Regions from separate parts of the Cupriavidus sp. 01L45 genome, predicted to be linked through region 1. Evidence: predicted binding sites of a transcription regulator. Region 1 holds the regulator's gene; the other holds the start of a gene.
What was found. Region 1 encodes FliA, which starts transcription of late flagellar genes. Its sites were predicted from a motif close to CTAAAGTTTNNNNNNNNNNNGCCGNTA; they were not measured.

Region 1 (4,209 bases):
GCTGGAACGCAAGGTCGAACTTGCCGGCTTGCTGAGTGCCTTGACGCGCACCCGCGAGGCACAGATGGGGGCTTTGGGCATTCGCACCGGCGCGGGCGGACAATTGTTCGGGCGGCAGATCGATGCGGGCGTTGAAGCCGCATGGCGGACGCTGGTGTTTGCCGCGCGCAGTGCGCGCGATGCCAATGCGCTCAATTCCGCCGTGGTGGACGCGCATCTTGAATTCACCGAAGAAGCGATCCTGGCGCTGCGTCAGCGTGGCGACAATGCGACGCTCTACGGGAAGGACGGACGGACGCAGACTGGGCCGCAAGGGGTCAGCCTGGCCAGCGGCTGATGGTTTCCGGATCTTGATTCCGGATCCGACCTGGACTGCCACTGGTTAGTCCGCAACATCAAGAAGCGGTTCTCGGGGCCACCCGGATCAAAGGCCGCTTGGCAACAGAAGGCGACAGCGCATCCCCCTCAGGCCACCCCGGGCAGTGAGGTGAAACCACCTTTGACGTTCACCGGCAGGTATCAACGCTCGGCGAGCAGCAACCGTGCTGCGCGAAGCGAGTCAATGCGCCAATCAGCGGCGTACCTTCGAGATCCCCGATATACAAGCCCGGGCCTTGCGCACCGAACACCGGATTGCTCCAGCGCAACATTGGACAACAGCGCCCCCGTCAAACCCCGAAGGCTCTAAGGCTCGAAACCGTGAAGGAATTGCAAGAAGAAGCGATGCCGCCAGAACCACGATCGGTGTAGCCGTGGGGAGCGCCCGAGGGGCGGGCCACACCCCAACGCGATGCGAAGCGAGCCGTCAAGGTTTACCAGGCCGTATGGGGCGCCTCGGGATCCGGCGAAAAGAGCGGAAAAGAGGTACCCATGTTTGAGTATCGCCTTAAGGCGATGCGAGTTTGGGTCCCGGCCGCTCTTTTCGCCGGATCCCGAGGGGGTGTCGCCCCATCCGGCGCGCTTCTTTGCCTACTTTCTTGGCAAGACAAGAAAGTAGGTCGCCCCCCGCAGGGGGTAAAACCGCCTTTGACTTTAAGCCTTTGACGTTAAGCTTTTGAATTTATGTTTTTATAACCCACCGCCGCCAGCAACAGCAACATCACCTAAAACTAACCGTAACCTGATTCGACTGCCCCAACAATACCGGCATCAGCGCCCCCCGCCCAGGCACCTGAAACGCAAACACAAACCCCTTGGCCGCATCATCCCCGCTAAACGCCTCGGTAAGCCCCTCCGCCCCCGGCAACAACACACAACGCTGCGCATTGCACAAATAAGCCTGCAGCTCATTRGGCGGCGTACTAGCAAAACTATATCGCCACCGCACGGTAGTAATAGCCCCCTCCGCCTGCGGCAAGTAACCGGTAGGCAAGATCGGCGGCGACACCGTACGCAACCCTTTGCCATGCAGCGCAGGCCCGTTCACGGAAGCCGACCAGGAATGCAGCGGCCCGGCGGGCGCGGCCCAGGCCGCGCAGCAGGCCGCGGCCAGCACCGCAGCGCCAAGACGATGGCACCAGCCCCTCATAGCAAGCCGCGCAGCTGCGAACGAAGCCGCGTAATAGCCTGGCTGCGAATCTGGCAGACCCGCGACTCCGTCACCTCCAGCACCGCCCCGATCTCACGCAAATTGAGCTCCTGGTCGTAGCACAACGACAGCACCAGCTTTTCCCGCTCCGGCAGCCGCTCGATGGCACGGATCAGCGCTTCGCGCATGCCGCTTTCCATCAGCACAGTGAGCGGGTTGCCATCGTCGCTGACGCTCAGGTGCCGGTCCAGGAAGTCCTCTTCGCCGGAGCGCTCGAAGTCCTCGTAGTGCAGCAGCTGGCAGCCATAGACTTCATTGAGCAGTGTCTGGTATTCGTCGAGCGGCAGCTCAAGCTCCTGCGCCACTTCGGAGTCGAGCGGCGCGCGGCCCAGCGTTTGCTCCAGGCCGCGCACGGTGCGTTCGATGCGCCGGGTGAACTGGCGCAGGCTGCGCGACTGCCAGTCATTGGCGCGCACCTCGTCAAGCATGGCGCCGCGGATGCGCTGGCTGGCATAGGTCTCGAAACGCGCACCGTGGGTGTCCTCGTAACGCTTGGCGGCATCGAGCAAGCCGATCATGCCAGCCTGGATCAAGTCATCGAGCTGCACGCTGGCAGGCAGCTTGGCTGCCAGTTGCAGGGCGATACGACGCACCAGCGAGGCATGCGCCGTCACGGTGTCGGTCTGTTCGAGCTTTCCCTGAATCGTGTACATGGTGGAATTCTCGTGAGTCCTGGCTGCAGGCCCAGGCGTTTAAGCCAGGGCCGGGGCTGACGGCGCCAGCGGCGCCGTCGGGGTTGAACGGGAATCGGTGGACAAGGGCCAGTTGGCAATGCCCGTGGCGATGCGGCGTAGCGCGGCGGTAGCGGGCGCCGCGGGAAAGGCCTCCACCACGCAGCGGCCTAGTGCCACGCTGCGTTCCACCAGCGGGTCGTACGGCAGGCTGCCGGCGGGGCTCGCCTCGACGCCGAGATACTGGCTGGCGGTGCGCGCCAGGTTGCCCAGCACGGCACTCGCGGCGGCATCGCTGGCGGCGGCGTTGATCACCAGGTGGAAGCGCCGGCAGGCGTACAGGTGATTGAGCCGCTTGATGCAGGCATAGGCGGCCTTGATCGAGGCCGGCTCCGCGCGCAGCACCACAACGAGGTTGTGCGCCGTGCCGGCTACCTGCGACAAGCCGCCGTCCGCGTCGCTGCGGGCATCGGTGAGCACAGTGCGAAAGCCATTCAGCGCCTGCAGCCCGCCACCGGCCTGCGGACTGCCGGGCAACACCGCGATGGTGCCGGCCGGGCGCTTGCCCAGCGCGGCTTCCAGCGTCACGGCGCCGCCCAGCACGGCGGCCAGGGTGCCTTCCGGCATGGCGCCGGCAAGGCGGGTCGCGCGGGCGCCGAAGCGGTCTTCATCGATGAGCAGGACGCGCTCGCCTTGCATGGCGAGTGCGTTGGCCAGCCCCAGGGCCACCGTGGTGGCGCCGGCACCGGCATCGCTCGCGACCACCGCGATGCGGCGCGTGGCGCGGGGCGCCAGCATGCGCCGCAAGCTTTCCGCCTGGTCGGAGGCGAGTGAAGTCACGTCTTATTCTCCCTGCGTCAGCGTTTGCAACACGCGGCTGCCGTTCATGCTCGCTTCGAGCAGGCCGGCGGCGTCGCCGGGATGAAAGGCCTCCTGCGGCGCTTCGTGGGTGGCGGACGGCGTGGCGCGGCCACCTCGGCCGGGGTAGTTCTCCAGCACGTCGAGCAAGGCCAGCAAACGGCCGAGGCCTTCCACCAGCACGGCGGCGGCCGGCATCTGGCGGGCGGGCGCGCGGCCGGTCAGCCGCGCCAGGAACGCGGCGGCGCTATCGTCGCACGCTTGCTCCAGCCGCAGCGCGGCTACCGCCATCTGCAGGGCGAGCAGACGCGCGCAGGCTTGCGCTTCGGCCAGCGAGGATTCGTTGCCGCCTGCCTGCCCGCCCTGCCCCAGGTGATCCATTGCGTGGCGCAGCGTGCGAAGTTGCGCTTCGCCGGCTTCAGCCCAGCGGGCCCAGCGGGCCAGTTGCACGCCCTCGGCCGACAACGCCGGGTCGCACAGCAGGTAGTGAACCGCTAGCGTCTGGCCGTTCTCGCGATCGACCACGCGCGACACCAGCAGGCCGGCCTCGATGCCGCTCTCGGCGGCGCCGCGCGTGCCACGTGCCTGGCCCTCAAGCACGCGCACCGGCGTTTGCGCGATCCACTGCACGGCGTCGCGGCCGCGATAGTCCATATCTTCCACCGCGTGGAAGGTCAGCGTTTCGGCCAGCGCATCGAGCTTGACGGCCGCGCCACCGCTGACCACGCGCGTGGTCTTGCGCGCGGTGGCAAGCCAGCGCTCGCCGGCTTGCTGCCAGCGCGCCAGCGTGGCGGCGGCGGGCATGGCATCCAGCAGATTGACCACGGTACGGGCGGCGGCGATGGCGGCGCACAGGGTGGCAGCGTCGGCTTCCCATCCGCCTTGCCCGGCTTGCAGCGCCGGGCCGGTGCGGCCGGCGGGCGCGGCGGCGGCCGCCAGCGGCAGGCCGTCGCGGTCAGCCAGCCAGAGCGTGTGTTGCCAGGGGCGCGGCGCGCGGCGCCCTGCCACCGGCGCGGCGACCGTGGCGCTGAGCGAAAGCACGAAACGATCGCAATGGCGGCTCAGGTCGCGGCAGGCGGCTTCGCGCACCTG
Region 2 (4,209 bases), on a different contig from region 1:
TCTTCAGAGGGCAGTTGCCTGATGACGTCGCCGGTGTCCTTGTCCACTACCTTGGTGATCACGCGGTGGGTATCCTGGTCAATTTCGAACTCCACATTGAATGCGGTGGTGCGCAACAAATCCTTCAGGTGCTGGATGGCAGTGTCTTCGGTCATGACAGGAGCTGCTTGTTTGTTTGCGCCAGCCTGCGTGCCAGCGCTGTTGTCGCTCGCGGGTAAGGCAGAGGGCGTGCCCTCGCGGCCTGCGGGAGGCAGGGACGGAGAGAGCGGCAGCGGCGGGATCAAGCTTGTCGGATTTGCCATGACCGTTGTCGGGGGTGGGTTCGAAACGCTTTCGCAGGGCAAAGGGGCCCTGCGAAAACCCTCCGGCACAAGGCCGGGCTTGTGGTGGCCCGGCCCTGGTGCTTCGTATTACTGCATTAACGCAGCAGCGACAGCACGCCTTGCGTGGTCTGGTTCGCTTGAGCCAGCACCGAAGTGCCGGCTTGCTGCAGGATGTTGCCGCGGGTCATGTTCGACACTTCCGTGGCGTAGTCAGCGTCTTGAATACGCGAACGCGACGACGACAGGTTGGTGATGGTCGTGCCAAGGTTGGCGATGGTGGAATCCAGACGGTTCTGGATCGCACCCAGCGAGCTGCGCAGCTTGTCAACCATCGACAGGGCCTTGTCGAGGACGTCCAGCGGATTGGCGGTGGAGGTCTTACCGCTCGTAGCGTTGAGGGTGAACTTCCCAGCGTTCGCCGAGTCTTCATATACCGCGTTCGCCGAGCCATCGGTCACCTGGCCGTTGCTGTGAACGAACAGCTTCTCGGCCGTGTTGGTGGTAAGCGCGCCGTTCATATCAACATTGACCGGGTTACCACCCGTCGTAACCGCACCGCCAGCTGCGGTGATGTAGGTAGCCCCACCGAGCACCGTAGTGATTGCATTGGCGCCGTTGCTTGCTTGAACCTGAGTTGTCAGGGCTGCGGCCGAGATATGCAGATTAGTCGCATTTGCCGTCGCAACGCCGCCAGTGAACGCGTAGCTGGGAGCGTTGGCCGCGTTGCCCACGGTGATTGAGCTCAACTTACCGGCTGCACCCGATGTGCCGATTGCCTTGATCAGGTCGCCAGCGCCGCCGCCGTTGTTGATATCCGCCTGCGTGAGGGTGCCGGCCAGATCGTTCTCGGTCAGGTTGCCTGCAGCGTCCACAAACAGCTTGTTACCGCTGGTGGCCGAGGTCAGCATGCCATTGCTGTCAATGTTGGCGGAAACCGCTTGATTGTTGCCGATTTTGATCGACACATTGGTAACGTTCCCAGCAGCCGGCTTCAGGTCGCTCGAGATGCGCGCGGCAGTACGTGCCGTGTCGGCAAAGGAGAAGTCCGTGCCGTTATAGGTGTAGTTTGCGATGGTGGCAATGCCGGCGTCGTTGACCGTATCACCAGTAGCAACCTTGCCGAGCACATTGGCCAGCGTGGCGCTGTCAGCGCCAGTGTAATTCTTGGAGTAGGCGGTGGTGCCGTTGGTCGTTGCGCCTGCGGTAAAGCCGGCTGCCAGCAGGTCCTGGCTGGTAGCGGCCGTATTCGGCGTGCCGGTGCCAGACACGTTGAAGCCGGTCATGTTCAGCGTCTTCGTGCTGATTTCCTGCAGATTCACCGAGATGGTCTGGCCGTCGCTGGCGCCAACTTGAATGTTCAGGGGCTTTGCCGAGCCAGACAGTACCTTGACGCCGTTGAAGTCGGTCTGCGTGGAGATGCGGTTGATTTCGTCCATGCGCTGGCCGATTTCATCCTGGATCGACTTCAGGTCGTCTGCCGAATTCGAACCAGTCGCTGCTTGCACCGACAGGGTACGGATACGTTGCAGGTTGTTCGTGACTTCGGTCAGCGCGCCTTCAGTCGTTTGCGCCAGCGAGATGCCGTCGTTAGCATTTTGCTTGGCTTGGGTCAGGCCGTTGATGTTGGCGGTGAAGCGGTTGGCAATGGCCAGGCCGGCTGCGTCGTCCTTGGCGCTGTTGATGCGCAGGCCCGACGACAGGCGTTGAATCGCCGTGTTCAGCTGCGATTGCGATGCATTCAGGTTGTTCTGAGTCATCAGAGACAACGAATTGGTATTAATGACTGACGCCATGGTACGACTCCTATATGCAGTGATTTATGCAGTCCGGCGGGTGCCGTAACGTTGGCTGACTGCGTTGCAGTGCGTGTAGTGCCTCCGTTGTTAGGGTTATCGACCGGGGCGGGAAAAGATTTAGTGTGATCTTTGGGGCAATGTGCAGAAGTTTTTTCGCGGATAGCTTCCGAGCGGCTCTGGGGGTGGCTGATGCGGGCGGGGCCATCGCACGAAAGCTGCGCCGCTTGTGCGCACAACCGGCTGGCGCGCCCTCCCTGGTTATCTCCGCTTGCGGGTCCGTGGCGTATACAAACTCACAAACTCCGGCGAAGTCTCCGCCCCGGGCACCGCCGCCATGGCCTCCGGCGCATGGGCGGGCGTGATCACGGCAATGGCGTGCTTGTAGACGACTTGCGGCTGCGGGTCTCGCGGCGATTCCGCCAGCAGCACCATATAGTTGTCCGAGGCCACGATCACGCCGTGCAGGCGAATGCCGCTCGACAGGTGTACGACGACAGGGCTGTGGCTGGCGCTGAGCGTGGAGAACTGCAGCTGCTGCAGTTGCCTGCTCGGACGGGTGATCCTGGTTTCCTTCTTGTTCACAACGTCTCCGGAAGAGCCCGCACGGGTTCTGGCGGCTGGCAAGGGTCCAATATATGGGCCCGGGCAATAGGGGGGTTACAGCACGGCCTGGGGTGGGCTGCGGCGTGGCCTGGGTGCGGCGGGGGATGAAATATCCGCTCTCTGTGCTGGCGCTGGATCTGGCTGCATGGATCACGTCCGGCCCCGACGTGTGTCCGGGCGGCGGCTCCGATGCTGCCCCGCAAACGCTGGCGGCAGGGGCAGCCGGAAAAGACGGGGGGTACTTCAGGCGCGAGGGTAACAAAATTTTACAAATCGGAACGGTTGGGGGGGGGCGCACCTGAGATCGAGAGTTTCCTCTAATAATACTCTTGCGTCACAATGCTGCGGTTTGCCTTGTTTGCACATGTGCGGCAAGTCCCAACGTCACCAGCGCCCGCAACCCCCGTTCAGCATAGGTTTGCGGGCGGCAAGGTGACCCTGGCCTGCAGTTGCGATGTTTTCCATGCCGCCCATTCGTCACTTGAATGGCGTCGCCAGCACTTTTTCTATCAGAGTTATCCCTGATAGAAATTGGATTTACACCTCATGTAAGCAGGTTTATATTCGCTAACGAGCCTTTCGGCTCATAGCAGTCCTGGAAAGCCTACGAGCACCCCGCGCGTGGGCTTCTTTTTTTGCGTGCCCACTTGTTTTGTTGCGCGCCTTTGGCTGCATGCGCCGCTGGCAGCACTTCGGAGCGCCTGGTTAACATTAGACGACAGGTCGCATCCCGCCAATCGTTCGAATTGCCGGGCTTTTCCCCCTCATATTTGCTTTTGTTCCCGTATTTTCCGTTTTCTTCGGAAATGTCTTGATGTTGCCCTCAAGCTTGGCCCGCTCTCTGCCGTTAAGTCCGCGGTGCGGTGTCGTCCCGGAAATCTGTCCGGGGCGCGGAAAAGCGCGCGCGATGAGAGTAAAAGGAGCCGGGAAGATGCGTTGGTTGCGAAACTTTGGCATTGGGGCGCGCCTGACGGTGGCGTTTTCGCTGGTGGCGTTGCTGCTGGTTGCCGTGGCGGTGCTGGGCATGACGTCTCTGCGCACCATGAACGAATCGATGCGCATCACCGTGGAGGGACGCTTGTTCAAGGTGCTGGATATCGAGCGCGTCAAGCAGGATGCGTTGCGGATCGGGATTCTGGTGCGCGATGCCACCATGAACGAGGACCCGGTTGCGGTAAAGCGCAATGCCGGGGAGATCGCGGGGCTGCGCGAGAAAATGGGCGTCACGCTGGATGAACTTGGGAAGTGGCTGTCCACGTCCGGCAGACCGGAGACCCGGGAGTTGTATCGGGGGCTGACCGAGGCACGCACTGCCTATAACGGCCAGCTCGACATGGTGCTGCGCCAGTTGCAGGGCGGCGAGTTCGATGGTGCCCGCAGCGCGCTGGTGGCGACGCTGCCGGCGGCGCAGGCGCCTTATTTCGACAAGTTGAGCGAACTGACCGAGACCGGCCGCAAGGTTGCGCTGGCTGCCGTGCAGGAGGCGA

Region 2: AC1DT6_RS15430 (flagellin N-terminal helical domain-containing protein) is a predicted target of FliA. The motif match lies at 2,214-2,240, and genes of this name have one in related genera.

Annotation. Positions count from the first base shown of each region.
Region 1 covers NZ_JBFTSG010000045.1:10,816-15,024, reverse strand. Annotated here, with positions in the region: gene AC1DT6_RS27295 (flagella synthesis protein FlgN) at 1-337, shown strand, start outside; gene AC1DT6_RS27290 (flagellar protein FlhE) at 1,100-1,528, opposite strand; gene AC1DT6_RS27285 (RNA polymerase sigma factor FliA) at 1,525-2,241, opposite strand; gene AC1DT6_RS27280 (MinD/ParA family ATP-binding protein) at 2,281-3,099, opposite strand; gene flhF (flagellar biosynthesis protein FlhF) at 3,103-4,209, opposite strand, start outside.
Region 2 covers NZ_JBFTSG010000019.1:141,476-145,684, forward strand. Annotated here, with positions in the region: gene AC1DT6_RS15425 (flagellar protein FlaG) at 1-302, opposite strand, end outside; gene AC1DT6_RS15430 (flagellin N-terminal helical domain-containing protein) at 419-2,116, opposite strand; gene AC1DT6_RS15435 (RNA chaperone Hfq) at 2,378-2,701, opposite strand; gene AC1DT6_RS15440 (methyl-accepting chemotaxis protein) at 3,654-4,209, shown strand, end outside.